DNA from 2 places in the Brevundimonas sp. FV1ye7S genome. Region 2 is predicted to be linked to the other one. Evidence: riboswitches for the same ligand, from Rfam matches in the RefSeq annotation. Region 2 holds a riboswitch; the other holds the start of a gene.
What was found. Region 2 has a riboswitch for glycine ahead of gcvT (glycine cleavage system aminomethyltransferase GcvT). Riboswitches for the same ligand answer to the same signal wherever they lie in the genome.
Positions count from the first base shown of each region.

Region 1: linked by a shared signal. The riboswitch ahead of ACW18C_RS05725 (TonB-dependent receptor domain-containing protein) and the one ahead of gcvT (glycine cleavage system aminomethyltransferase GcvT) in region 2 are both predicted to bind glycine.

Region 1 is NZ_CM178726.1:1,197,934-1,212,233, forward strand. It holds gene ACW18C_RS05710 (sensor histidine kinase) at 1-144, opposite strand, end outside; gene ACW18C_RS05715 (response regulator transcription factor) at 141-803, opposite strand; gene ACW18C_RS05720 (ABC transporter substrate-binding protein) at 860-1,987, shown strand; glycine riboswitch at 2,194-2,281, shown strand; gene ACW18C_RS05725 (TonB-dependent receptor domain-containing protein) at 2,477-5,140, shown strand; gene ACW18C_RS05730 (S9 family peptidase) at 5,233-7,173, shown strand; gene ACW18C_RS05735 (amidohydrolase family protein) at 7,205-8,200, shown strand; gene ACW18C_RS05740 (hypothetical protein) at 9,218-9,739, shown strand; gene ACW18C_RS05745 (serine/threonine protein kinase) at 9,793-12,189, shown strand; gene ACW18C_RS05750 (ECF-type sigma factor) at 12,152-12,772, opposite strand; gene ACW18C_RS05755 (hypothetical protein) at 12,842-14,300, shown strand, end outside.
Region 2 is NZ_CM178726.1:2,360,808-2,375,107, reverse strand. It holds gene ACW18C_RS11675 (segregation and condensation protein A) at 1-254, shown strand, start outside; gene scpB (SMC-Scp complex subunit ScpB) at 251-916, shown strand; gene ispH (4-hydroxy-3-methylbut-2-enyl diphosphate reductase) at 937-1,908, opposite strand; gene ACW18C_RS11660 (AtpZ/AtpI family protein) at 2,146-2,505, shown strand; gene ACW18C_RS11655 (F0F1 ATP synthase subunit A) at 2,512-3,297, shown strand; gene ACW18C_RS11650 (F0F1 ATP synthase subunit C) at 3,355-3,579, shown strand; gene ACW18C_RS11645 (F0F1 ATP synthase subunit B family protein) at 3,648-4,220, shown strand; gene ACW18C_RS11640 (F0F1 ATP synthase subunit B) at 4,220-4,735, shown strand; gene ACW18C_RS11635 (DUF6789 family protein) at 4,813-5,283, opposite strand; gene ACW18C_RS11630 (hypothetical protein) at 5,417-5,869, opposite strand; gene gcvPB (aminomethyl-transferring glycine dehydrogenase subunit GcvPB) at 6,179-7,747, opposite strand; gene ACW18C_RS11620 (hypothetical protein) at 7,744-8,229, opposite strand; gene gcvPA (aminomethyl-transferring glycine dehydrogenase subunit GcvPA) at 8,226-9,572, opposite strand; gene ACW18C_RS11610 (hypothetical protein) at 9,572-10,084, opposite strand; gene gcvH (glycine cleavage system protein GcvH) at 10,091-10,456, opposite strand; gene gcvT (glycine cleavage system aminomethyltransferase GcvT) at 10,467-11,582, opposite strand; glycine riboswitch at 11,638-11,718, opposite strand; glycine riboswitch at 11,723-11,821, opposite strand; gene ACW18C_RS11595 (class 1 fructose-bisphosphatase) at 11,989-12,960, shown strand; gene pncA (bifunctional nicotinamidase/pyrazinamidase) at 12,960-13,592, shown strand; gene ACW18C_RS11585 (adenosine deaminase) at 13,783-14,300, opposite strand, start outside.

The sequences.
Region 1 (14,300 bases), 1.2 Mb from region 2:
GTCCGCATTGTTGGCCACCACCCGCTGGGCCGTCCAGGCGCCGACCGCCAGAACGACGACCGCGAAGAGCGCCAAAGGGGCCACCTGTGCGATCAGCAGACGTGTGACCAGGCTGTGGGAACGGGCAGGCCGGGCGAGGCTCATGGATCGAGGCGATACCCGCGGCCACGGATATTGGTCACGGCCGGTCCATCCGGCTGAAGCTTGCGTCGCAAACGGCCGACGTGAATTTCCAGCGCATTGAGCGACGGCGCCTCGTCCTGAGGAAAGACCTCGGCGGCCAGCAGGTCGCGGTCCACCACCTGTCCAGGTCGGGACGCCAGGACGCGCAGGGCCGCCCATTCGCGGGGGCGCAGGGCGAGGTCGCGGTCGTTGACGTGGGCGCGCCCGGTGCGCCAGTCGCAGAAGAGGGTTCCGACCACGACCGCGCCGGCGGCCTGTCCCTGGCGTCGGCGCACGATGGCGCGGAGACGTGCGACCAACTCCGAGGGGGCGAACGGCTTGACCAGATAGTCGTCGGCCCCGAGGTCAAGGCCCGCGACCCGGTCGCTGAGGGCGTCACGCGCCGTCAGCATGAGAACCGGGGTCGATGATCCCTGCAGCCTCAGGGTTCTCAGCACTTCGAAGCCGTCGATGTCGGGAAGGCCGATGTCCAGGATGGCGGCGTCGAAGACCTCTGAGCTTTCGAGGCGTAAGGCCTGTTCGCCGCTGTCGATGCATCTCGCCTCGAAACCTGCCTCATGCAGAGTGGCTTCGAGCGAATGCCGTAGCGCCTTGTCATCTTCGACAACGAGTATTCTCATGGCGAGGCGATGGGGCGACGGATCATGGATGACACAATAACCAGAAAGCGGGGCCGGTGAAGCCGGATCGGCGAGATCTGCTCGTAGGCCTGGCGGGGGGGCTGGCGGGCGGGCTGGCGGGAGGGGCGGCGGTGTTGAGCGCCGCCGGTTGTTCGTCGGAGCCTGAGGGCGCGGGCACGGCGCCGCGGGTGCGTTGGCTGGCCCGCCGCGAGGGGGCGCTTCACATCCTCACCAACACCAGTTTGATGGGGCCGGTGCTGGAGGCCTTTCGTCGTCGCTGGCCTGAGATCAGGGTACGTCTGGATGACAAAAACTCCACTCGGATCGCCGAGGAGGTTCGGGGGCTCGCAGCTGCGGGCCAGGAGGGGCCGGACCTGGTCTGGAGCACGGCGATGGACGTGCAGGTCAAGCTGATCAACGACGGCTATGCTCAAGCCTACCGGTCGCCGCATCGTGCGGCCATGCCGGACGGTTCGGTATGGCGCGACCAGGGCTATGGCCTGACGGCCGAGCCGATCGTGTTCGCCTATAATCGACGCCGACTCACGGCCGATGTCGTGCCCCGCAGTCATGCGGATCTGCTTCGGCTGCTCAAGACCCGCCCCGAGGTCTTTGACGGTCGTGTCACCCTCTATGACGCCGAACGGAGCGGCGTGGCCCTGATGCAGCTTTCGGCGGACGTGCAGATCTATCCTGAAGCCTGGTCGTTGATGGAGGCGCTGGGCACGCAGCGTCCGCGGCTGGACACCTCCGGGCGGAGAATGATGAGCCAAATCGCCGATGGGCGGATGGCGTTCGCCTATAATATGAACCAGTCGTACGGCGCGTCATGGGTCGCGCGCGCGCCGGAGATCGGATTGATCACGCCTGAGGACTATCATCTGTCCGTTTCACGCGTGGCCTTCATCCCGCGCAACGCCGCCCACCCGAATGCGGCGCGGCTGTTTCTGGACTTCCTTCTGTCGCGTGAAGGCCAGCGGGTGATCGGAGCCCTGGGCGTTCGACCGGTCCGCGACGATGTCGATGCGCCTGTCCGTCCCGGCGCGCCTGGCGTTCGGCCGGTTCGGGTGGGACCCGCCCTGCTGGCCAATCTGGATCAGGCGCGTCGCGCGACTCTGCTCACCCGGTGGAGGGAAGCGATGCGTCACGGCGTCAGAGCGCCGGCGGATCCGGCTGCGCCCTGACCGTTCCTGTGGATAAGTCCATTAAGTCCGAAGCCTCCCTTTCTGTCACGACGCCGTCATGCGGACGCCCGTCGCTTGCAACATGGGGTCTTGATCTGGTCCGTCTGGTTTGTGACAGCACGATAAAACCATGTATTTTGTTTTGAGCGCAAAATAACTGCCGTATTTGTCGATTTGACAGGGCAGTCTGGGTTGATCTTACTCACCTCAGCAAGGCGGGAGAGATCGGCTCCGGCCGACGCCGAAGGCGCAACCGCCCCGGAAACGCTCAGGCAAACGGACCGTCTTGCTGAAGGAACGCTGGAGAGAAGGCCGGATCCGGGGGATGCGGTCTCGCCGAAGGAGAAAGGGTCGGCGACGACCCGAAACTCTCAGGCCCAATGACAGCGGGGGCGAACGGACGCCGAAGAGCGTCAGTCGCATTGGGCATCCCTGGGGAGGGGCGTCGTCGCCATGAGGAATCTCGCTTTGTCTCGTCTTAATCGTCACTTGACCCATTATTGCAGCGCCATCGCCCTGCTGGCCTGCGCCACGGCGGTCCAAGCCCAGGAGACGGAGGGCTCTCCGGAAACCGCCGCGGTCGACGATATCGTCGTCACCGCCTCGCGCATTGATCGCGCCGGCTTCGAAGCGCCGACGCCGACCATCCACCTGACCGCTGAGGATCTGTCGGTGGGCGCGCGCCCCAATATCGCGGCCGCGCTGAACGACATGCCCCAGTTCCGCGCCACCACCTCGGCCCAGACGACCGGCACCAACACCGGCGCGGGCAATGCGCCGGTGGACCTGCGGGGGCTGGGCATCAACCGGACCCTGGTCCTGATCGACGGACGCCGGGTGTCGAGCGAGAACGACCTGAATGCGGTGCCGTCGGTCCTGGTCAAGAGCGTCGACGTGGTCACCGGCGGCGCCTCCGCCGCCTGGGGATCGGGCGCCGTGGCCGGCGTCGTCAACATCGGCATCGACCGCTATTTCACCGGCGGCAAGCTGGGCGCCGAATACGGCATCTCGTCCTATGACGACGCCGAGCAGGAACGGTTCGAAGGCGCCTGGGGAACGGACTTCGCCGGCGGTCGCGGCCATTTCGTCGTCGGCGGCGAATATCTCGACAACGAAGGCGTCATCCCCAAGGCCTCGCGCCCGAACATCGGACGGTGGGCGACCGTCAATGGCGCGATAACGCCTGACGTGGGCTTCGCCAACGCGGCCTATGGCGGTCTGGTCATGTCGGGTGTGAACCGCGGCATGGTGTTCAACCCGGACGGCTCCTTGCGTCCGTTCGACTATGGCACGGTCAGCGGCACGAATTCGATCGGCGGCGAAGGTCCGTCGAACGACGATCTGAGCCCGCTGGTCACGCCGCAGAGGCGTTACACGGGTCTGGCCAGCGCCGTCTACGAGATCAACGACAGGCTGCGGGTCACGGCTGATGTCCGTCATTCGCGCATGTGGAACAACTATGTCTGGTTCGGCGACCATGATCGCGGCGACCTGACCATCGGCATCGACAACGCCTTCCTGTCTTCCACGATCAAGCAGCAGATGGCGGCCGCCGGCCAGACGTCCTTCACCTTCGGTCGTTTCAACTCCGATCTGTCCTATTCGACGATCGACTTCGAGCGGGTGACCACCCAGGCGACCCTGGCCGTGGATGGCGAGTTCGGCGAGAACTGGCGCTGGGGCGCCTATTACAGCCACGGTGAATTCGAGAACAACATCGACACGCCTGGCTTCCTGCTGAAGACCCAGTTCGCCAACGCCGTCGATTCCGTCATCAATCCATCGACCGGCCAGGCCGTCTGCCGCGTGACCCTGACCAACGCCAACTCCGGCTGCGTGCCGATCAATCTGTTCGGCCTCGGGGCCCCGTCGCAGGAAGCCATCGACTATGTCACCGGCGCCCCGCAGCAGCGCGCAACGACCAAGCTGGACGTGGCCGGGATCAGCCTGCGCGGCGAGCCCTTCAGCCTGCCGGCGGGCGACGTCTCGATTGCCGTCGGTCTTGAGGCCCGCAAGGAGCAGACCGACCAGCGCGTCGGCGAATTGGATGCTGCGAAGGCCTTCAAGACCTTCAGCTTCTCGGCCATGTCCGGAGAGTTCAGCGTCAAGGAGGCTTTCGGCGAAATCCTGGTTCCCGTCGTCCGCGACCTGCCGGTTCTGAACGACCTGCAGTTCAACGCCGCCGCGCGTATCTCCGACTACGACACCACCGGTTCGATCTGGTCGTGGAAGGTCGGGGCGACGAACGAGTTCTTCCCGGGCTTCCGGGGCCGGGTGACCCAGTCGCGCGACATCCGTTCGGCCAACCTGTCTGAACTGTTCACGACGACCACGACCGGATGGAACAACCTCAACGACCCGGCCAAGAAAGGCGCCCTGGTCTATGTGCTGAACAACGGCGGCGGAAATCCCAACCTTCGCCCGGAGACGGCCGACACCCTGACCCTGGGCGTCACCTATGCCCCGCCGTCCATTCCCGGCCTCAATCTGTCGCTGGACTATTACGACATCAAGATCGATGACGTGATCACGACCATTGCGGCGCAGGACCTGGTCACCCGCTGCTTCAAGGGCAACCTCGACCTCTGCACCAAGGTAGAACGTGACACGGCGGGCAATCTGGTGCGCACCCTGTCCACCTATGTGAACCTGGCCGAATATCACACGGACGGGATTGATGCCGAGGCCTCCTATGCCTCGGACGCCGACCTTTGGGTGCCGGGCGCGACGGGCCGGGTGACGATGCGTCTGGTCGGCACCTGGGTGAACAGTCTGACCACTGACGACGGAATGACCGAGATCGAATACGTCAAATCTCAGGGCTATTCGTTCGGCCTGGGCGTGCCCAAGCTGCGCCTCAACGCCAGCCTCGGCTGGAAAGGCGAGGTGTTCGGCGCGAACCTGCGCGCGCGCTACATCTCGGCGGGTGACTACAACAGCACCGTGGCCATCTCGAACAACCACATCGACGCCTACACCTATGTCGATCTGGGGCTGACGGCTGACCTGGCCCACTACGGTGCGAACGGTGTCGAGCTCTACGCCAACGCGACCAACCTGTTCGACAAGGACCCGCCGGTCGGGTCGCTCTACTCGCCGTACTACGACGTCATCGGTCGGTACGTCACGGTTGGCGCGCGGTACCGCTTCTAGTTCGGTCCCCGCTCCCGGTCGCCGGCTCTGCTCCTCCAAGGGAGCCGGCGACCTCCCCCTTTTGCTTCCCCATACACCGCACGGTCTGTTCCATGATTACCCGTCTGCCGATGGCCCTCCTGCTCGCCCTGAGCGTCGCCCCTGCGGCCCTGGCTGAGGCGCCCAAGCCCGCCGCCATCGTTGCGGATGGCCTGCCGGCGGTGCCCGACGATCTGGTCGCCGCGACCCAACCCTATCTTCAGGCGCGCCGCGCCGCCTTCCTCGGCTGGAACGCCGCCGATCGGTCGATGCTGATCAAGACCCGGTTCGGGGCGACCGATCAGCTTCATCTCGTCACCGGCCCTGACGGCGCCCGAACCCAGATCAGTTTCGAGGCGGAGCCGATCCTGGCCGGCGCCCTGTCGCCGTCCGGTCAGACCCTGCTGGTCCAGAAGGACAATGGCGGCGACGAATTCTATCAGCTCTACACACTGTCCGGCGGTCGGCTGACCCGCATCACCGACGGCAAGAGCCGCAACTGGTTCGGCGCCTGGAGCCGGGACGGCAAGAGGGTCGGCTACGCCTCATCCCGCCGCAACGGCGCCGACATGGACCTGTATGTCGTCGATCCCGCCGACCCATCTAGCGACCGCCTGGTCGCGCAAGTCTCCGGTGGCGGCTGGAACATCGCCGACTTCTCCAAGGATGGGACCAGGGCCCTGGTCCTGAACCGGATGTCGATCAACAACGCCGTGGTCTATGAGCTGGACCTGGCGTCCGGCCACATGACCCCCCTGACCGATCCGGCGGCGCAGGTCTCCTATGTCGATCCCAGATATGCGGCGGACGGCACGGTCTGGGCGACGTCGAACAAGGATTCCGACTTCCTGCGCCTGGGGCGGATCGGGCAGGGCTGTTTCGTCCCCGTCAGCACCGAAGGCCGATGGGATGTCAGCGACTACGCCTTGGCGCCGGACGGCAGCTTCGTCGCCTATGCGGTGAATGAGGCGGGCGTCTCGCGGCTCAAGGTCATGGATGTCGCCACGGGCGCGGTGCGCGTGGTCCCCGGCCTGCCGGACGGCGTCATCCCCTACAGCATCGGCCCGTCCATCGATATCGCGCCGTGGGGGGCGATCGGGCTGAGCCTGTCGTCCGCACGTGTCTCCGGCGACGCCTTCTCGATCGATCCAACGACCCTGGCGGTCATCCAGTGGACCCACAGCGAGACCGGCGGCCTGGACCCCGCCGTCAACGTCGAGCCCAGGCTGGTCGAGGTTAAGAGCTTCGATGGCGAGACCGTCTCCGGGTTCCTCTATCAGCCGGACCCCGCCAAGTTTCCGGGCAAACGTCCGCTGATCGTCGATATCCACGGCGGACCGGAAGGCCAGACCCGTCCCGACTTCCTGGGGGCGCAGAACTATCTGCTGAATGAACTGGGCGTGGCGCTGTTCTTCCCGAACGTGCGCGGCTCGTCCGGCTATGGCACACGCTTCGTCAATCTGGACAACGGCCCGTTCCAGCGAGAGAATTCGGTCAAGGACATCGGCGCCTTCCTCGACGCCCTGGAGGTCGATCCAGACCTGGACGCCTCGCGTTTCGCCGTCACCGGCGTCTCGTACGGCGGCTATATGTGCTACGCCACGGCGGTGCATTACAGCGACCGGCTGAAGGGGGCGAACTGCTACGTCGCCATCTCCAACTTCGTCACCTTCCTGGAAAACACCCAATCCTACCGCCGCGACCTGCGGCGCGTGGAATACGGCGATGAGCGTGATCCGGCCCAACGCGCCCAGCTTCAGGCGATCTCGCCCCTGACCAGCGTGGACAAGATCACCATCCCGCTGTTGGTCGCGACCGGCGGCAATGACCCCCGTGTGCCGGCGTCCGAAGCCGATCAGATCGTCAGCGCGGTCCGCGGCAACGGCGGTACGGCCTGGCATCTGCTGGCGCAGAACGAGGGCCACGGTTTCCACAAGAAGGAGAACGAGGACTATTATTTCTGGACCAGCCTGTTGTTCTGGAAACAGACGCTGCTGGGCGACGCCGCGCGCTGAGCCCTGATCGCAGCGTCTCAGAAATCCTTTGATGATCTTCAAACGCATCGCCGCAGCGAGCGCGGTTTCAGCCGCGCTGCTTGCCACGCCCGGGACGGCGCAGCCCCGCACCCCGGTTCACACCGACCATCACGTCCACGTCCATTCGCCCGCCATCCTCGACATCCTGTCGGCCTACTGCAGCAGTCCGGGGCGTATCGGCGCGTGCGATCCGGCCTTCGTCGAACCCCTGACGGCCGACGATCTGCTTGCGGACATGGACGAGGCGGGCGTCCAGACGGCCTGGATGATGTCCACGGCCTATCTGGCCGAAAGTCCGATGATGGTTCCCCCGCTGGCTGACGCCGCGACGCGGGTTCATGACGCCAACGCCTTCACCGTCGCCACCGCCGCCGCCCACCCCGGACGGCTGGTCGCCTTCGTCTCGGTCAATCCGCTTGCGCCCGACGCCCTGGCCGAAATCGCCGCCTGGAAGGACGAGCCCTACGCCAAGGGATTGAAGCTGCACCTGACCAACTCCGGCGTCGACCTTCGCGATCCCGATCAGGTCCGCCGTCTTGCGGCGGTCTTCGACGCCGCATCGGACGCCGGGATGACCATCATGATCCACATGCGCACCCGCGCCGAAGACTATGGCGCGCGCGACGTCCGCATCTTCGTCGAACAGGTCCTGCCGCACGCGGTCGGCGCGCCCGTCGTCATCGCCCATTCCGGCGGCTGGGGCGGTCTGGACGCGAACACCTGGGATGCGCTGGAAGAGTTTCGCCAGGTCCTGGCGGAACAACCCGGCATGGCTCCCGACCTCTTCTTCGATCTGGCTCAGGTCTTCGACGCCGATACGTCGCCAGAGAACAGGGCCCGACTGGTCCAGGTCATGAGGGGCATCGGCGCTGAGCGTTTTGTGCCGGGCTCCGACTGGCCGTTCTCTGGGCCGTTGGACGACTATCTTAACGACGCCATGGGGCTGTTGTCGCTATCGTCTCAAGAAGCGACAGCTCTGAGGCGACGACGCGTTGCAGTGAGATGACGACATCAAGAATGTTGAATGGCTGGCGGTCGCACAACCAAGCGAACAGACGGGTTCATCATACGTGAGGATTCAAAGCCGTCACGCCAGCGCAAGTCTACTTTGCGGCCGGAGATAAATGTCTGCCCTTGGCGCGTCGTCGACATCGCTGACAGGGCGAACCTAACTCACCCGATTGCATGCTTCTGGCGCATCTACGACATTGGCCGAGCGTCAATGCGCGATATGGTTCAGGCTCACTGGTCGCATGTGTCGGTCTGGATTCGACGGTATTGGGCAAGCGTTTGGGACTTGAAGTCACGGAGTCGTCCTGACCGGGGCAGGGCCCAAGCCTACCGATAGAAGGCGACATCACCCGGATTTTATCGCGGCCAATTTTCCCTTTGTTTTCATGAGCCCGGTTTCAATGACGGCTGCGCCGACGGCGCGCTCATGAAATCAAAGAAAAGGCTCTGACAAATCATGGTCTTCTGGTCTGTGAAACAATTGAGTGGGAGTGAGGGGCGGCGGGCATGGGGGAGCGGCCTCTGGCGAGGGGATTTCGTTGATGACAGGGGGACTTTAACGGTCGGGTTGGGGTATTGCGAACCCGTAGCCCTACGGTGGTAGAGGTGACAGCGGGGCTCGAGCTTTCGTACATCCCTGAGATCCGCTTCTGACTGAGGCTGTGTAAAAACTCTTCTCCGCGAGAAATGGCCGCAAAATTCTGCGGATACACAATAATATTCGACAGAATATTCTGATTTTGATCCTCTATTTGCAAGTAAAAGCAATATAATTGCTGAAGAATCTGATTGCTTCGAGTTTCTACACGGCCTCGACTCATCCTTGTCCTTGGGAATGTTCGCCTTTCGGCTGCACGCCAATGGCTGTCGACGGCGGCAGGCGGACGATCTGCTAGCCAAGCCTGCCTGCTGTACCATACTCTGCAGGCATCATTGGCGTAGAGGCCTTTGGAGAGATGGCCGCGCAGGCCGCTCCACCGGGGGCCGTCATGGCTGATGTCCGCATGCGCGGGTGAATTCCGTTCTTCGCCATATCGAGCAGGTGGAGGAAGACATGCGAACGCATTGGGTGGCCGCTTTGGCTGTTGTCGCGATGGGGCTTTATGGCTGTGATTCCGGGCGGTCTGAACGCACGATCCGGGATCGCGAAACCGGTGGAAGCGTGACCGTCCGGACCGGTCCCGCAATGGCCGCGCCCCGCAATTTGCCGGCGTTTGCGCCGATCTATCCCGGGGCGGTCATCCTGAGTTCGATGGATGGCATCAGCGGCAGCGACAGCGGCGGCAGTGTCCAGACCGGCGGGATGGTCTCGTTCAGCACAAGGGATGACCCGGAGCGGGTGGCCGGCTTCTATCGCGCCCGGCTGGACGCTTCGGACCTGACCGAGCGGAGTGACGCCAACGTCAATGGCGCCGTGATCCTCAGCGGCACCGCGGCGGAAGACGTCGGCGACGGCGTCCAGATCAGCATCGCGCCATCCGGTGAAGGTGAAGGCAGTGTCGTGACCCTGATCTACAGCCGCAGAAACGGTTGACGGAAACCGGCGTTCGCCACAGCGTGGCAGGCTGAACAGGGTAGGGGGCGGCCGTGGACTGGCAGGGGATTGAGTCTGCGCTGGACGAGGCGCTGGACGTGCCGGTCGCGCAACGCCGTGCCTGGCTTGCGGACCGGTATTGCGCCGATCCGGCACTCCTGAAGGAACTGGTGTCCCTGCTGGACGCGGCCGAGCATGCGACGGATTTTCTCGAGCCGGAGTCGCGGCTGGATTCGGTCACGCTTCAGCCCGGGATGCGGTTCGGGGTGTGGAAGATCGTCGGCTCGCTCGGCAAGGGCGGAATGGGAGAGGTCTATCGGGTCGAGCGCGACGACGGCGAGTACCGGCAGACGGCGGCGCTCAAGCTGATGCGCGGCTTCGCCGGTACCGATCGGGACCGGTTCATGGCCGAGCGCCAGATCGTGGCGGGACTGGAACATCCCGGCATCGCCCGGATTCTGGACGGGGGGCTGGGGCCGGACGGCCAGCCCTTCATGGTTCAGGAATTCGTCGACGGGCCGGCCATCGACAGCTGGTGCGTGCGGGAAGACCTCGGTCCGGCGGATAGAACCCGCCTGATGCTGGACGTCTGCGAGGCTGTCTCCCATGCCCATGCGAAACTGACGGTTCACCGCGACATCAAGCCTTCGAATATTCTGGTGGCCGAGGGGGGGCGAACCCGGCTGATTGATTTCGGAGTGGCCCAGAAACTGGGTGACGGCGCGTCGCGGGCGGACCCCTCGCCGATGTCGATCGAATACTCGGCGCCCGAGGTGGTCGAGGGTCAAATGGCGACCGTCATGAGCGATGTCTATGGCCTGGCCGCGACCCTGTTCAACCTGATCGCCGGCCGTCCGCCGATCGATGTCGGGACCCTGCCGTTTCCCGCCGCCATCCGGCGGATCGTGGACGAGAGCCCGGACCGGCTGATCGCAGCCCTGCCGGCCGGCGTCCGGCCCAGCGGTCTTGTCCGGGATCTTGATGCCGTGCTGGACCGGGCGCTCAGCAAGTCGCCGACGGCGCGGTACGGTACCGTTGAGGCCTTCGCGGACGATCTGCGCCGGGCCTTGGAAGGATCCGCCGTCACCGTCCGTCGGGATGAGCGGGGCTATGTCGCGCGCCGGTTCCTGAAGCGGCGCTGGCTTCCTGTGAGCGCCGCCGCCGCCGTCGTGTTGAGCCTGTCGGGCGGACTGGCGATCGCTCTGGACCAGGCGGCGGTCGCCCAGCGGGAGCGGGACGCCGCCCTGCTGGAGCAGTCGCGGCTGCAGGCCGTTCAGAACTATCTCTATTTCATGCTGCGCACGGGGGCCGAGACCGGGGGGCCCGACGCCGACGCTTCGCGGATTCTGGATGCCGCCGCCGCCCAGGTGCTGGACCAGTTCCAGGCCGACCCGCAACGGGGCGGGCCGGTCGCCCGCATGCTGGGCGAACTCTATTTCTACATGAACGACTATGAGGCGGCCAAACCGCTGCTCGAGCGGCTCATGACGGTTCGCGGCGTCGATCCTGCCATCGTGGCGGGGGCCGCCTATGACCTGGCCCAGATCAAGGAGCGTCAGGCCGAACCCGAGGAGGCCCGGGCCCTGATGTTGCGGGCCCAGTCGTTCTGGAACACCGACCCGCGACGCTGGCGCTCCGAGCTGGTGGACAGTCGCCTGACCGAGGCCAGACTGCTGCGTGACGCCGGCGACGCCGAGGACGCGATTCGCGTGCTTCGCGCCAACCTGCCCGCCCGGATCGCCATCAGTGGCCCCAACCATCGCGACACCGGGGTCTATCACAATGATCTGGGAGTGATGCTGACCGCGGCCGGACGCGTCGAGGAGGCGGTTCCGTCGTTCCAGGCCGCTCTGGCGGTCTGGTCGACCAACGGGCTGGAGAACGGCCCGGATGCCCTGAACACGCTGAACAATCTCGCGGCGCTGGAAGTGTTGTCCGGTCGGCCGGCGCGGGCAGAACCGCTGTTCCGGCGCGCTGTCGAGGTCCGGCGCAAGCTCTATGGGCCGTCTGCGGCGACCGCCGCCCTGCTGAGCAACTATGGCAAGACCCTGATGCAGCTGGACCGGCACGCCGAGGCGCTGCCCATCCTGCGCGAGGCGACAGAGATGGCGCGGGTCCATGCCGGCGTCGCCAGCTTGCACTATGCCTCGGCCGTCGCGGGACTCAGTGAGGCCTCACTCGCGACTGGTCGGGTCGGCGAGGCGGCCCGTTTGAGTGAAGGCGCTGTATCAGAGGTCGAGGCCGCGCTGGGACCGGACCATCCGGCCACCGCGATTGTGCGGATTTCCCTGGCCCGCGTCCGCGCCGCCCAGGGGCGGAAGGCGGAAGGCGGACGTCTTCTGGATGCGGCCCAGGTCACCCTCGCGGCCCTTGGTCCGGGCGCGGTGTCCCAGATCAAGGCGATCGATCAGATCAGGGCGCGATATGGGTTGGGTCGGACCGCGCCCTGACGCCGGACGATGCGGGTTGATCGGGTTCAGCGGTGATCTCGCTGAGCTCCCGGAACAGCCAGGCCTTGGCCTTGACCCAGTCGCGCCGGACAGTGCGATCCGTTAGGCCCATGATCTGCGCCGTCTGTTCGTCGCTGTAGCCGGCGAAGAACCTGAACTCGACGACCTTGGCCAGGCGGGGGTTGAGTCTCGCCAAACGTCCCAGGGCCTCGTCCAGATCCACCAGTTGGTCATCGCTTTCCCAGAAGGGCTCGATATCCTCGGTCAGGGGATCAACCTTGCCGGCGCCGCGCTTGACCGCCAGCCGGGCGCGGGCGTGGTCGACCAGGACATGGCGCATGGCCAGGGCGGCTGCGTGCAGGAAATGACTGTCGTTCAGAAACCCTTCCGAGCGGCGCAGACGCAGCCATGCCTCGCTGATCAGGGCTGTGGTGCGCAGGGTCTCGCCCGCCTGGACCCGGAACCGTTCGCGTCGCGCGACTTTTCGAAGCTCACCCCAGAGCTCGGGAGCGAGACGGCTTGCCGCGTGGTGGACCTGCGGGTCGACCTCGTCAAAACAGGATTTGATCGGAATTGCACTCATGATTCCCACTCCCTCACGCCAAACTGAACACCGTTAGCCTACCGCAAGCCCGGCGAAAGGCCAGTGGTTGTGTCCGGTTCCGGCCGGCGATCCCGTTTCCCTGGTGACGCCAAAGCGGGGACCGACATCATGACCATTCGAAATCGACGCGGCCTGGGATTTGCCTCGGCGCTGGCGCTCGCCGTGGCCCTCGCCGGGCCGGCTCTGGCCCAGAGCGAAAAGCCGATCATGCGGGTCTGGGTCGGCGAACAGCAGCCTTATGCGACGTGGACAGATCCGACCCAGTCCAGCCTCTATGTCGGCCGCGTTCCGGGAAATGCGGCCGAGACCCGGCGGATCGAAGCCGCAACGGACTTCGTTCTCGAAGAATGGCCCGCTTCAACCACCACACCGGGCTATCTGGCCCTGCCGCCGGACGCATTCAGCCCCGCCGTCGAGGGCCGCACGTCTACGGTCGGGGTGATGCTGCGGGCCCAGGGGGCCAGCTTCGCCCTGGCCGGCAGCTGCGGCGTCCCCGGTCTCAGCGATTATTTGACGGTCCCGCCCGGCTGGTTTGACCAGGCGTCGAGCGGGACCTGGCCTGAACACTATCCGGAGCTGTCCATCGCCGTGGGCCTGGGACTGCGCCAGGCCCACGTCTATTGCCGCGATGTCGTCCAGATCGGAGATGCGGTAGTCAACGAGGCGTTTACGCCGCCCGGCGTGAAGGCGATCAACGGCCTCGGCCTCGGGTTGGGCGCCTATGCTCTCGGCGGTGCGAACGATCGGGACGGCCGTGTCTGGGACTATGGGAGCATCGGCAGAATTCTCGCCGAGTCCGGTGTCACGTCGCTGGACAGCGATGAGAGTCTGGTCACGGTCGTCGGCCTGGTCCAGCGCCTCGGGGGATTGCGGCGGATCGATCAGCCGCTCTTTTCCGGCCGGATGGACGGCAGCTTCTGGAGCATAGCCGGGGCCGTGCGGGACTGGCGGTTCCTGACCCCCCTGTTCCAGACGAAACCGTCTGATCTCGGGTCTGACAGTGCAGCCCGGCAATGGCTGGATGCCGCGCTGAAGTCGACCGACGGCGACGAGCGCGGCCTGGCGCTCCTGCTGGCGAAGATGAACTATTACAATGTCATCGGCGGTGACATCATTCCCGAGGACCAGCGCGGGCGGGGCGTATTCGCGCGGTATGTCTGGCAGGGGGCGATGGTCAAGGCCAATGCCGCGCCCGGCTGTCTTCCCGTCGAGCTTTCGCTGGGTCATCCGGTGGTGGAGCTGTCGTTCACCCTCGATCCCGCAGCGGCCAACTGCCTGTCTGTTCACTGGAGCGGTCCGAAGAGCGATGATGATCTGCCGCCGGTGTTCACCGTCGTCGCCGACGGCGGTGCGGCCCCGGCCGACGCGCTGGACGGCCTTCACCTGACGGCGGACCAGTCCTGGAGCCAGTCCCTGACCATCGAGTCCGGAACAAGGAGCGAGGTGGCCTTGCTGGAACAGGGCACAGACCTGCTGCGACCGGGCCTGATCGTTGAGGATTCCCGCA
Region 2 (14,300 bases):
TTCCGCTGGAGGCGGCGCGCGACTGGCTGCGCGAGATCATGCCGCGCCTGGCCGACTGGACCCCGCTGGACCAGGTGGCGCCCCATCCCGAAGACCCGGACGGCCCCAGCCAGGCCAGCTATACCGCCTCGACCCTGTCGGCCAGTCTGGAGCTGGTGAAGGAGGGGGCCATGGACATCCGCCAGACGGCGCCCTTCGCGGACCTGTATCTGAAACGCCGGGGAGGCGGACATCCGCTGGAGCTGACGCCGTGAGCGACCTCTCCTTCCAACCCGACGATGGCGAGATCGAGCGCCGGGTCGAGGCGCTGTTGTTCGCCGCCGCCGGGCCGCTGAGCGCCGCCGAGATCGCCGGCCGTCTGCCCGAAGGCGCCGACGTCGCCCGCGCCCTGTCGGGCCTGCGCGCCCGATACGAGGGGCGGGGCGTGGAACTGGACTGCGTCGCCGACCGCTGGCGGTTCCGCACGGCGGCGGATCTGGCCTTCATGATGACCGAGGAGCGAGAGGAGCCCCGCCGCCTGTCCAAGGCCGCGCTGGAGACCCTTGCCATCATCGCCTATCACCAGCCCGTGACCCGCGCCGAGATCGAGAGCGTGCGGGGCGTCACCCTGTCGAAGGGCACGCTGGACCTGCTGCTGGAGATGGGGTTCGTGCGTCTGCGCGGGCGCCGACGGACGCCGGGCCGGCCCGTCACCTACGCCACCGCAGATCGGTTCCTTGAGCATTTCGGCCTGGCGACCCTGTACGACCTGCCGGGCGTGCAGGAAATGAAGGCGGCGGGCCTGCTGGACCTGTCGCTGCCCGTCGGGTTCGAACTGCCGGATCCCGGACGAGGCGCGGACGTCGACGAGGACAGTCTGACGAACGAAAACGACGCGCCGGAGTTCGCGCAGGACTTTGTCGGCGAGGAACGCTAGGCGGGATCGATAGAGGGGCGTCAGGTCGTCAGCAGCCGAGGCAGCTTGAAGGTCACGGTCTCGCGCGCCCCCCCGTCCTCGGTGACGGTGGCGTCGAACCGTTCCGCGATGGCGTCCACGAGGGCGGCGATCAGCGGTTCGGGGGCCGAGGCGCCGGCGGTGACGCCCACCGTCTGAACCCCGTCGAACCAGCTCCAGTCCACCTGGGAGGCGTCGTCGACCAGCCGGGCGTCACGGGCGCCGGCGCGCATCGCCACCTCGACCAGCCGGGCCGAGTTGGACGAGTTCTTGGACCCGACCACCAGCACCAGCTCGCACCCTTCGCCCAGCACCTTGACTGCGTCCTGGCGGTTGGTGGTGGCGTAGCAGATGTCTTCCTTGTGCGGGTCGGGCAGTTCGGGGAAGCGCCGCTTCAGCACCTTCAATATGCCCGCCGTGTCGTCGACCGACAGGGTGGTCTGGGTCGCATAGGCCAGGGGGGCGTCGCCGGGCCGTTCGAACGATTCGGCGTCGGCCTCGGTCTCGATCAGGCTGATGGCGCCCGGCGGCAGTTGACCCATGGTGCCGATCACCTCCGGATGGCCGGCGTGGCCGATCAGGATGATATGGCGGCCCGCGTCATGATGACGCTCCGCCTCCACATGGACCTTGGACACCAGGGGGCAGGTGGCGTCGAGGAACAGCAGTTGTCGCGCCTGGGCGTTGGCGGGAACCGACTTGGGCACGCCGTGGGCCGAGAAGACCACCGGCCGGTCGTCCGGGCATTCGTCCAGCTCCTTGACGAAGATCGCGCCCATGGACTTCAGCCGCTCGACCACATGGCGGTTGTGCACGATCTCGTGCCGCACATAGACGGGCGCGCCGTATTTCTCGATCGCGCGCTCGACGATCTGGATCGCCCGGTCCACCCCGGCGCAGAAACCGCGCGGCGTCGCCAGCCGCACCGCGATGGGGCGGCGTTCGGGCGAGGGGGCGGGGACGTGCATGTTCATGGCCGCAACCTAGTCGTTCGCGCGACATATCGCCATGCAGGGCGACCGAATCCCTGGTCTTGAACAGCGACGCATCGCCACGGTCAGGCTGTTTCCGGCGAAAATCGAGTTCGAACAAAGATTTAACCTCCGTTCACGACGCCTTGACCTCTTGGCCGCTCACGATTAGTTTCCGCGCCGAATTCAGACCCGCCCAAACACATTGTTTGAGCGCTGAGAGCACAGGTCCTGTCCCCCATGTCGGAATCGCGCGAAGAGGCGATCAAACGCCTCCAAGACAGCGCATCCGCATTGGAGGCGCGGACCACGGTGGAGAAATCCGCCGAGCTGACCGGCCATCAGGTGTCGGGTCAGGCCTACAAGATCATCGCCGAGCTTCTCGGCGGCGTCTTCGTGGGTCTTGCGGCGGGTTTCATCGCGGACTGGGTCTTTGGGACCCGTCCGTGGGGTTTGATCGGCGGGGTCCTGTTGGGCTTCGCCTTGTCGATTTACATGGCGCGTCGCACAGCCAACCGGCTGATGGCGCAGGCCAAGGCGTTAGGGACGTCGGCTCCGGCCGATCCTTATGTCGAGGCCGACGAAGACGGGGAACGATAGGGCTTCATGGCCGATCCGATTCATCAGTTTCAGATTCAGAAGGTCATCGATCTTCCTGACGTGACCCTGCCCCTTCTGGGTACGGTCGATTTGGCCGTGACCAATTCGCACATCGCCATGACGGCCGCCTTCGTCGTGATCGTCGGCTTCCTGGCCGCCGTGACCTCGAACGCCCAGGTCGTGCCCGGTCGTCTGCAGGCCGCAGGCGAGGGCGTGTTCGGCCTGATCGACAATCTGGCCGATTCTATCATCGGTCACGAAGGCCGCAAATATTTCCCGTTCGTCTTCACCCTGTTCATGCTGATCCTGGGCATGAACATCCTGGGTCTGTTCCTGACCTTTACGGCGACGTCGCAGCTGGCCATCACCGTCACCTTCGCCCTGATCACCTTCGGTCTGGTGCTGGTGGTCGGGTTCGCCAAGAACGGCCTGGGCTTCTTCAAGCTGTTCTGGCCGATGGGCGCGCCGCTGGCGCTGCGCCCGGTCGTCGGTCTGATCGAGTTCGTCTCCTTCCTGCTGCGTCCGGTCACACTGGCGCTTCGTCTGTTCGGCAACATGCTGGGCGGCCACGTCGCGCTGAAGATCTTCGCCGGCTTCGTCGTCTCCCTGGGCCTGCTGGGCCTGGGCGGTGGCATCGGCCTGCTGGCCTTCCCGGTTGCGGCCCTGTCGCTGGGCATGGTCGTGGCGCTGACCGCCCTGGAGTTTCTCGTGGCCTTCCTTCAGGCCTTCGTCTTCGCCGTTCTGGCCTGCATCTATCTGAATGATGTGGTCAACCTGGATCACGCCCACTAAGGGCAGGACCAGTCTCTTCACCCCAACCACCAACGACTTAAATCTAGGAATACAATCATGGACGCTGAAGCCGCCAAGTACATCGGTGCCGGTCTCGCAACCCTGGGCATGATCGGTTCGGCCCTGGGCGTGGGCAACATCTTCGGTCAGTTCCTGGCCGGCGCCCTGCGCAACCCGTCGGCCGCCGCCGGCCAGGTCGGCAACCTGTTCGTGGGCGCCGCCCTCGCCGAAGCCCTGGGCATCCTGGCCTTCGTGCTCGGCATCCTGATGATCTTCGGCTGATATCAGCCGATACCGGCGCGCGGGGCTCGCCCGCGCGCCGTTTCATCTGATCCTGCAGCAGACGGTTCATGGCCAGCACCCACACCAATCATGCGGTTCCGGCTTCGGTCGAAGCGGACCTGCACGCCGAGACGGCGACCGCCGCCGAGCACGGCTCGGGCGGCCTGCCGCAATTCCAGTTCGAACACTGGGCGGGACAGATCGGCTATCTGCTGATCCTGTTCGTCATCCTGTATGTTCTGGTCTCCAAGGTCTTCGCGCCGCGCCTTCGCAAGGTGATGGACGAGCGGGCCGATACGATTTCCAACGCCGTCGCCACCGCGCGTCAGGTTCAGGCCGAGGCCGCCGACCAGGCTGCTCAAGCCCAGGCTGAAGTCGCCAAGGCTCGTTCCGACGCCCGCGCCATGGCCGCCGCCGCCAAGGCCCGCGTGACCGAAGACGCCGCCGCCCGCCAGGCTGCGGAAGAAGCCGTCGTCAACGCCCGCATCGCCGAGGCCGAGACCGCCATCGGCAAGACCCGCGACGCGGCCATGGCCAATGTCGCCGTGATCGCCTCCGACGCCGCCGCCGCCATGGTCGAGCGCCTGACCGGCAAGGCCGCCACCTCGGGCGAGCTGGCTACGGCCAAGGGAGCCGTCTGATGAACCTGATCTTCGAACACGGCATCTGGAGCTTCGCCAATGCGGAGATCTGGGTCGGGATCGGCCTGCTGATCTTCTTCGGCATCCTGATCGCCGCCGGCGTGCCCAAGATCGCCGCCGCCCAACTGGACGCCAAGGGCGCCAAGATCCAGGCCGACCTGGACGAGGCCGCCCGTCTGCGCGCCGAGGCCGAGGCCCTGCTGGCTCAGATCCGCAAAGAAAAGGCCGAGGCCGAGGCTCAGGCCGCCGAGATGATGGCCCAGGCGGAAGCCGACGCCCGTCGTCTGGAAGTCGAATCCAAGGCCAAGCTGGAAGAGACCCTGGCCCGTCGCCAGAAGATGGCCGAGACCCGCATCGCCCAGGCGGAGGCCCAGGCCTCGGCCGAGGTCAAGGCGGCCGCCGCCGACCTGGCCGCCAAGGCCGCGGAACAGATCCTGGCCGCCCGTCTCGCCGGCGGCGCCAAGGACCCGCTGCTGGACGCCGCCATCGCCCAGATCGGCGATCACCTGAACTAAGGCCGGCCGGCTTAGCCGAACGACAAAAAGGCCCCCGGCGTCGCTGGGGGCCTTTTCTTATGTCCGAACGGCCGCTGTCAGTGGGCGGTGGCGCCGCCCATGAAATGGGCCGCCTGGCGCTTCTCGCGTGTCACCAGCCGGGCGTAGACATTGCCCAGCACGATGCCGAACACCGCATGGGTGATCAGCAGCCAGCCGATGGTGCCGAAGCCGGCGGCGGCCGAGAAGGTCCGGTAATCGCCCAGCATCAGGATGGCCCCCATCATCACCACCCAGGCGCCGACGGCGAAGACGATGCCCTTGGTCTCGGGGGTATCGGTGGGCAGGCGGGGACACATCAGACCGAACAGCGGCCCCAGGATGAAGACGCCGCTGAAGGCGTGGATCGCCCAGCCGACGGCCATATTTCCAGGCATGCCGATCATGGTGGCGATGACCCCCTGGAACGGGTCGAACCAGTTCAGGAACAGGTTGGGTATTTCAAGCAAGGAAACGGCGACGGTCGCGGCGACGCCCGCGATCATGCCCTTTTGTACGCGTGACATCATGACCTTAGCGCCTCCCAACGCATTTGATGGTTCTCTGATAACGCCCAGACAGAATACGCCTGTAGCGGGAGAAGGGCGTTCACGATGATGTGGTTAGCAGTTGCGACACCGCAACCGCGAGACGGTCTGTCAACTAGCGGAAAAGCTTCCGGAAATAGCGACGAAGCATCTTCCGCAACCGCGTCAGACGTCGGCGGGGTCTCTTAAGCACGACCTTCTCGGCGCGCAGGGCCTGCTGCCAGAAGACAGGAGCGAACTCCGGCTTTTTGCGCATGAGCCGCCGGAATGGATAGACCCATTTGGGCCGGGCATACTGGGCACGAATGAACAGCCGCTTGGCCCAGAAGGAGCTCTTCAGGATCAGCATCAGGCCGACGGCGATGACGGGAATGCCGCCTGGACCCGGCAAGGGCGCGATCAGAATTCCCAGAAGCACCACGAACAGCCCGCCCGCCATAAGCGCCCAACGCTTCAGCGCGCGAAGCGTACGGCTGCGCGCGCGGTAGGACGGAAGGCGGATCGCGGTTGCGAAGGTCAAGTCGGCGCCAGACAGAGAGGAGGGAGGTCCTGTGACAACGATCGTCACGACCGCCCGATCCCGACTCGGGAGAGGAAAGAGCGACCGTGGCCAGCCTGCCACAGGCTCGTTAAGACCGTGTGTCCATGGCCGATCCGTGTCTACGGCGTGAAGCTTTGGTCATGATTGATCAAGGGCTTCTGGCTGTTGCCGCCAGGACACAATAAGGGGAGACCCCCCCCTCCTCAACCTTCGTCATCCTCGCCCTTGCGGCGAGGATCCATACTCCCGGTGTTTCCGCAGAATGCGCCTTCGTCAGGCGCCGGGAGTATGGATCCCAGGGACAAGCCCTGGGATGACGGGGCCTATCCGTCGCCCTTACGCCGCCTGGTTCGACCCTGCCGGCGCGGTCCAGCGCAGCACCGGCGAGCGGGCGGCGCGGGTTTCGTCCAGCCGCTTCATCGGCGCATGGAAGGGCGCGCCCTTGAAGCGGTCGACGTCGCCGGCTTTCGCCGCCTCGGCCAACAGGCGCATGGCGTGGATGAAGCGGTCCAGTTCGGCCTTGGACTCGGTCTCGGTCGGCTCGATCAGCATGGCGCCGTGGACGACCAGCGGGAAATACATGGTCATCGGGTGGAAGCCCTCGTCGATCATCGCCTTGGCGAAGTCGAGCGTGGTGATGTCCGTGCCCTTCAGCCACTCGTCGTCGAACAGGGCCTCGTGCATGCAGGGGCCGTCCGGGAAGGCCGCGCTCATCAGGTCCGACAGGCGGGCCTTGATGTAGTTGGCGTTCAGCACCGCATCTTCGGCCACCTGACGCAGGCCGTCAGCGCCGTGCGACATCATGTAGGACAGGGCGCGTACATACATGCCCATCTGGCCCTGGAAGGCGCACAGGCGGCCAAAGGCCTGAACCGCCTCGTCCTCCTCGCGCTCGATCAGGCGATAGCCGTTGTCATCATGCACGACCCAGGGGGCCGGGGCGAAGGGCGCCAGGGCTTCCGACAGGACCACCGGACCCGCGCCCGGACCGCCGCCGCCGTGCGGCGTCGAGAAGGTCTTGTGGAGGTTGATGTGCATGGCGTCCACGCCCAGATCGCCTGGACGAACCCGGCCGACGATGGCGTTGAAGTTGGCGCCGTCGCAGTAGAAGTAGGCGCCGGCTTCGTGCGTCAGCCGGCTGATCTCCAGGATGTCGCGCTCGAACAGGCCGCAGGTGTTGGGGTTGGTCACCATGATGGCGGCGACGTCGTCGCCCAGCTTGGCGGCCAGGTCGGCGACGTCCACGCGGCCGTCCTCAGTCTGGGCGACCTCGACGACGGTGTAGCCGACGAAGGCGGCGGTGGCCGGGTTGGTGCCGTGGGCGCTGGTGGGCACCAGAACCTTGCGGCGCTTCTCATGCTGACCCGAGGCCTCGTGGGCGGCGCGGATGGCCATCAGACCGCACAGCTCGCCATGGGCGCCCGCCTTGGGCGACAGGGCGACGGCGGGCATGCCGGTCAGGGTCTTCAGCCAGTGGGCCAGCGTATCCATCAGCTCCAGCGCGCCCTGCACCGTCGAGATCGGCTGCAGCGGATGGATGTCCGAGAAGCCCGGCAGGCGCGCCATCTTCTCGTTCAGGCGGGGATTGTGCTTCATCGTGCACGACCCCAGCGGATAGATGGCCAGGTCGATGGCGTGGTTCTTTTGCGACAGGCGCACATAGTGGCGCATCGTCTCGGGTTCGCTCAGACCCGGCAGGCCGATCGGGTCGCGCCGGATCAGGTCGCCGAGGTCCGAGCCGTCCGTCTTCGGCTCCGGCAGGTCGACGCCGGTCTTGCCCCAGCCCTCGCCCTCGAAGATCAGGGCCTCGTCCTGCAACAGGCCGCGCGCGCCGGTCAGGGTGGCGGGTTTGGTTTCGACTGCGTTGGGGGTAGTCGGGCGGCCGACGGTGTTCATGGTGCTCATGTCGGTTGGTTCTCAAGGCTAAATTGCCAGACGGCTTTGTCGAGTTGTCGGATATTTAGGCTGTAGTATTCTGCTTCAGCCCACATGCGTGCTTGGAACGGAACCCAGTCGGCACCTCGAAATACACGCTTGACTTGGCCATGAACCGTCCACCATGCCCGGAAGTCTAGGATGGGTCCTTCTTGGTAGCCCCAATGCAAGATCGCGGTGGCTGTAGGAACTCCTACACCGTGCAATGAGGTAAGGGCACAGACTTGGACCAGTGGATCTTTAGACGCAAAAGATGCTTCAGTGATGCGTTGAATGTCTTCTGTAGCATTCTTCAAGCAGAGGTCGTGGCGACGTTCCGCCTTCCAATGGCAGATCGTCAAGAAGTCGGCGCGATTGAGCCTATCACAACGAGTGATCCCGGGGTCAGGCTTGTTGTAGGCAAACCTGTTAGCAAGCTGTGTTAGATCATCTCGCGTGAAGTTGCGGATCATCCCGCCAGCACTTTCGTCAGGGACTTGGCGAGAATCTGGATGTCCGCATCCAGCGTCGTCTCCGTCGCCGCGACCAGCAGGACGTCGTCCATGCCCGCATCCGGCGCCAGACGGCTGTAGGGCACGCCCGCCAGCACGTGGTGGGCCGCCAGCGTATCCACCACTTCGGCGGCGTTCTTCGGCAAACGCACCGCGAACTCATTGAAGAAGCGCGAGGTCAGGATCTGGACGCCCGGGATGGCCGCCAGGGCGTCGCGCGTGGCCAGCGCCTTCTCGTGGTTCAGCAGGGCCAGTTTGCGCAGGCCGGTCTCGCCCAGCAGGCTCATGTGGATGGTGAAGGCCAGGGTGCACAGGCCGGAATTGGTGCAGATGTTCGAGGTCGCCTTGTCGCGGCGGATGTGCTGTTCGCGCGTCGACAGGGTCAGGACGAAGCCGCGGCGGCCGTCGGCGTCGACGGTCTCGCCGCAGTAGCGACCGGGCGTCTGGCGCAGCAGTTTCTCGCGGGTGGCGAACAGGCCGACATAGGGGCCGCCGAAGTTCAGGGCGTTGCCGATCGACTGGCCCTCGGCCGCGACGATGTCGGCGCCCATCTCGCCGGGCGACTTCAGCAGGCCCATGGACACGGCCTCGGTGACTACGACGATCAGCAGGGCGCCGGCGGCGTGGGCGGCCTCGGCGATCTTGGTGACATCCGTCGCCGTGCCGAAGACGTTCGGGGTCTGGACCACGACGCAAGCCGTGTCGGGACCGATCTGGTCAATCACGGCGGCCTCGGCGTCGACGGCGGCGGCCAGGACCTGGGTCTCGACGCCGACGGCGTGGACCACGGTTTCGGTCGCCTTGACGTAGTGGGGGTGCACGCCGCCCGAGATCACCGCCTTGTTGCGGCGGGTCACGCGGGTCGCCATCAGCACGCCCTCGGCCATGGCGGTCGAGCCGTCATAGAGGCTGGCGTTGGCCACCGGCATGCCGGTCAGGTTCGCGACCTGGGTCTGGAACTCGTACAGGTACTGTAGGGTGCCCTGGGCGATTTCCGGCTGGTAGGGGGTGTAGCTGGTCAGAAACTCGGACCGCTGGATCACATGATCCACCGTCGCCGGGACATGGTGCTTGTAGGCCCCTGCGCCGCAGAAGAAGGGCACGGCGCCGGCCGTCGCGTTCTTGGCGGCCATGGCGGACAGGGCGCGCTCGACCTCCATCTCGCCGGCCACGCGGGGCAGGTCCACCGGCCCGTCCAGTCGCGCCGCCTCGGGCACGTCCACGAACAGGTCGTCGATCGATTTCGCGCCGATGGCGGCGAGCATCGCCGTGCGGTCGTCGGGCGTCAGGGGGAGGTAGCGCATCAGACGGATTTTCCGAAGAGGAGGTCAAATAGTCTTGAGAGTAGAGAAGGGGGCCGTTCAGTCCTGCGAGCCGGCAATATGCTACGCGGAGCCGCAACCTCTTGCTGCGCGGCATTAGGCGAGAGTTCAGCCAGTACAGCATGAAGCTGTTCCGGGCCTTCCAGCGTATCGGGACCTATGACATTCATGTCCGCAGCCCGCACTTCACCCACGCTGGAATGGGTGCGAAGCGCGACGGGATCGAAGACATCGGCCATGATGAAGGCGCTCGTCCGGTCCGCTATGCGGTAGAGGGCCTCGGCCACGGCATTGGTGAGGATCGGATACTCGGCCAGCATGCCGTCGTTCAGGTCCTCGCCGAACAGGTAAAGGGCCGCGCCGTCCGTAAGGCGCAGTTCTGCTTCCATGCCCGTCCATTCCGCACCCGCCTCGGCGAGCGCCGCCTGCACCAGCTGGCCTAGACCGGGCTGGGACGGCGTCGTCGTCGAGTTGCGGAAGAAGACGGTGAACACTAGCGCTTACAGGCTGGCCAGGAACTCGTCGTAAGCGGCCTGGTCCATCAGGGCGTCCAGTTCCGAGACGTCCGACACCTTGATCTTGGCGAACCAGCCGTCGCCTTCCGGGGCGGCGTTGACGGTTTCCGGAGCGGTCGACAGGGCGTCGTTGGCCTCGACCACTTCGCCCGAGACGGGGGCGTAGACGTCGGAGGCGGCCTTGACGCTTTCGACCACGGCGAAGCTGGCGCCCTTGGCGACGGTCTTGCCGACCTCAGGCGTTTCCACGAACACCACGTCGCCCAGGGCGTCGGCGGCGTGCTTCGAGATGCCCACGGTGGCGATGTCGCCGTCCAGGCTGACCCACTCGTGATCCTTGGTGAACTTCATGATCTGATCCTCAGACGGTCTTCGGTTTGCGGTAATAGCGTTGCGCCACGAAGGGCATGGCGACGACTTCGGCGGCGGCGGACTTGCCGCGCACGACGACCTTCAACTCCGTACCCAGCGCGGCATACGCCGGCGGCACGAAGCCCATGGCGATGTTCTTGCCCAGCGTAGGGGAGGGGCCGCCCGAGGTGACCTTGCCGATGACGTTCCCGTCAGCGTCGGCGATCTCGGCGCCTTCGCGGGCCGGGGCGCCTTCCTTGACGATCAGGCCGATGCGGACTCGCGACGGACCCTCGGTCAGTTCTTTCAGGATCCGGTCGGCGCCGCTGAAGTCCGCGCGCTCCTTGCGCGACTTGGACAGGGCGAAGGTCAGCGCGCCTTCGACCGGGCTGGTGGTCGGGTCGATGTCATGGCCGTGCAGCGGCAGGCCGGCTTCCAGGCGCAGGCTGTCGCGGGCGCCCAGGCCGATCGGCTTGACGCGGGCGTCCTCCAGTATGGTGTTCCAGACGCGCTCGGCCTGGTCCGCCGGCACCGAGATCTCATAGCCGTCCTCGCCGGTATAGCCCGAACGCGAGACATAGCAGTCGACGCCGAACAGCATCAGCCGGGCGCATTCCATGAAGCCCATCTCGGCCAGGAGCGGCTCGTACGCCGACATGACTTCGGCGGCTTCCGGTCCCTGGATGGCGATCAGGGCGCGGTCCAGCACCGTCAGTTTGGCGTCGCCTTCTAGGTTCGCGTCCCAGAAGGCGAAATCCTCGTCCTTGTTGCCGGCGTTGACGACGACGAACAGGCCGTCGTGGTCGGGGCGGCCGGCCATCAGGTCGTCGATGATCCCGCCGTCCTTGTTCAGCAGCAGCGAATATTTCTGCTTGCCGGCCTTCAGGATTTCATAGTCGCCGGGCACGAACCGCTCGAACTGGGCGGTCGCGTCGGCGCCGGTGATCTTGCACTGGCCCATGTGCGACACGTCGAACAGGCCGGCGTGTTCGCGGGTCCAGCGGTGCTCGGCCAGGACGCCCTCATACTGGACCGGCATGTCATAGCCGCCGAAGCCCACCATCCGGGCCCCCAAGGCGCGGTGCGCGGCGTTCAGGGGCGTGGTCTTCAGGGCTTGGTCGGTCATGGTTCAGGCTTTCACGGTCGCGTTTGGTGGCGGAGCTCCGCCGTCTTCGCGCCCCCGCTGTCCTGAAGCCTGAGAGATTCCGGCGGTCAGACCACCTTGCTCCGTCGGCGCGCCCATCAAGAGCGACTTTCCAGCGTCCGTATGCTGTCGCGGTCCGTTTGCCTGAGCGTTTCCGGGGCGGTTGCGCCTTCGGCGTCGGGGGGCAGCCTGCCGGTCCCGAACTCTCCCGCGAGAGCATCCGACCTAAGCCACCGACTCCGGGCCCAAGTCAAGCGTCGGCGGCTTTCGGAGGCCGTCCGGCGGCGTCATTGTCGCCGTTCGCATCGTCGGTTGTTGCGTCGCCCTTGCCCTCGTGCCGTTGGCCCGCCAAGAACGGGAACCGCCTCAGCCGCACCGGACCGACCGCATGACCGCCGACCGCACCCGTCTCGACGCCCATATCGCCGCGCTCGACGCGCCCGAGGGTCTGAAAGCGGTGCTGACCGTCGTCGCCGCCACCTGCGCCGACATCAGCAAGGTCGTCGCCGGCGGCGCCCTGGCCGGGGCTCTGGGCGCCTCGGGCCAGATCAATGTCCAGGACGAGGAGCAGAAGAAGCTCGACGTCATGACCAACGACATGCTGACCGACGCCCTCCTGGCCTGTCCCGCCGTCGCGGGCGTCGCCTCCGAGGAGATGGACGAGGTCCAGCCGGCCTCCCATTCGACCGGCGACTATCTGGCCCTGTTCGACCCGCTGGACGGCTCGTCCAACATCGACATCAACGCCATGGTCGGGACCATCGTCTCGGTGCTGAAGTCCGCCACGCCGACGCCGACCGAGGCCGACTTCATGCAGCCGGGCCGCAATCAGGTCGCGGCCCTCTATGCCCTGTACGGTCCCCAGACCATGCTGGTCCTGACCACGGGTGCGGGCGTGAAGGGCTTCACCCTGTCGAACGACGGCGACTGGATCCTGACCCACGACGACATCGCCATATCGCCGGACACCAAGGAGTTCGCCATCAACATGTCGAACCTGCGCCACTGGTCCGAGCCGGTGCAGACCTACATCGGCGACCTGCTGAAAGGCGACGAAGGCCCGCGCGGCAAGAATTTCAACATGCGCTGGGTCGCAGCCATGGTCGCCGACGTCCACCGCATCCTGATGCGCGGCGGCGTCTTCCTCTACCCGTGGGACAAGCGCGAGCCGAACAAGCCCGGCAAGCTGCGCCTGATGTACGAGGGCAATCCCATGGCCTTCCTGGTCGAACAGGCCGGGGGCAAGGCGACGACGGACGGGACGCAGCCCATCCTGGACGTCCAGCCCGAGCATCTGCACCAGCGCATCCCCGTCGCCCTGGGTTCGGCCAACGAGATCGACGCCTACGCGGGCGTGTGATGCTTATCCGCCCGACTGACTCCCTCCTGGTCATCGACCCGCAGAACGACTTCTGCGAGGGCGGCGCTTTGGCGGTCGCGGGCGGGGCGGGGATCATGCCGCTGATCAACCGGCTGGCCGAACGGTTCTCCCGCGTGATCCTGACCCAGGACTGGCACACGCCGGACCAGATCAGCTTCGCCTCCAACCACCCCGGCGCGGCCCCCTTCACCGAGATCGAGGTCGCCTACGGCCGCCAGATGCTGTGGCCCGATCACTGTATCCAGGGCGCGCCCGGCGCCGACTTCCATCCCGACGCGGCGCCCACGGTGCAAAAGGCCCTGGCCGTGATCCGCAAGGGCTCCAACCCGGCGGTCGATTCCTATTCCGGCTTCTTCGAGAATGACCATCGCACCCCGACGGGCCTGGCCGGCCTGCTGCGCGACTTGGGCGTGACCCGCGTCTTCCTCGCGGGCCTGGCCTTCGACTACTGCGTCCGCTTCACCGCCGAGGATGCTGTGCGCGAAGGCTTCGAGGCGGTGGTCATCTCCGACGCCAGCCGCGCGATCGCGCCTGAGACGGCGGCGGCGGCGCGGGACAGTTTCCGGGCGCTGGGGGTGGCGGAGAGTGGGGCGGCGAGCGTCCTCGCCTAAACCCCTCTTTCGTCATCCTCCGGCGAGCGCAGCGAGACCGGGGGACCCAGCGGCGCGCGTGAGCGCGAACCTGTCGCGGACGAGGTGTTCAAACATCGAGCGGCGGAACCGCATCGCCTTCGGCGCCGCTGGGTCCCCCGGTCTGCGCCGCGAAGACGCGGCTTGCCGGAGGATGACGAAAGAAGAGGCGTCAGCCCGCCTTCGCGTAGGCCTCCACCTCCGCCAGATACGCCGCCTTCTCCGCCTCGCCCAGGAACGACCCCTCGAAACTGTTCCGCGCCAGCAGCGTCACCTGTTCCTTCGTCAGGCCCACCGCGGCCGCCAGCCGGCTGTAGTTGTCGTTCACATACCCGCCGAAATAGGACGGGTCGTCCGAGTTGAGGGTGACGTGCAGGCCCCGACGCAGCATCTCGGGCACGGGGTGGTCCTTCAGGTCGTTCACCACGCACAGTTTCAGGTTCGACAGGGGGCAGACGGTCAGGGTCATCCGCTCGCGCGCCAGCCGCTCCACCAGGGCCTCGTCCTCCATCGAGCGATTGCCGTGGTCCATCCGGTCGATGTGCAGAAGGTCCAGCGCCTCGTGCACATAGGCCGGCGGGCCTTCCTCGCCGGCGTGGGCGCACAGTTTCAGGCCCAGGTCGCGGGCGGCGGCGAAGACGCGCTGGAACTTGGACGGCGGATGGCCGACCTCCGACGAGTCCAGTCCCA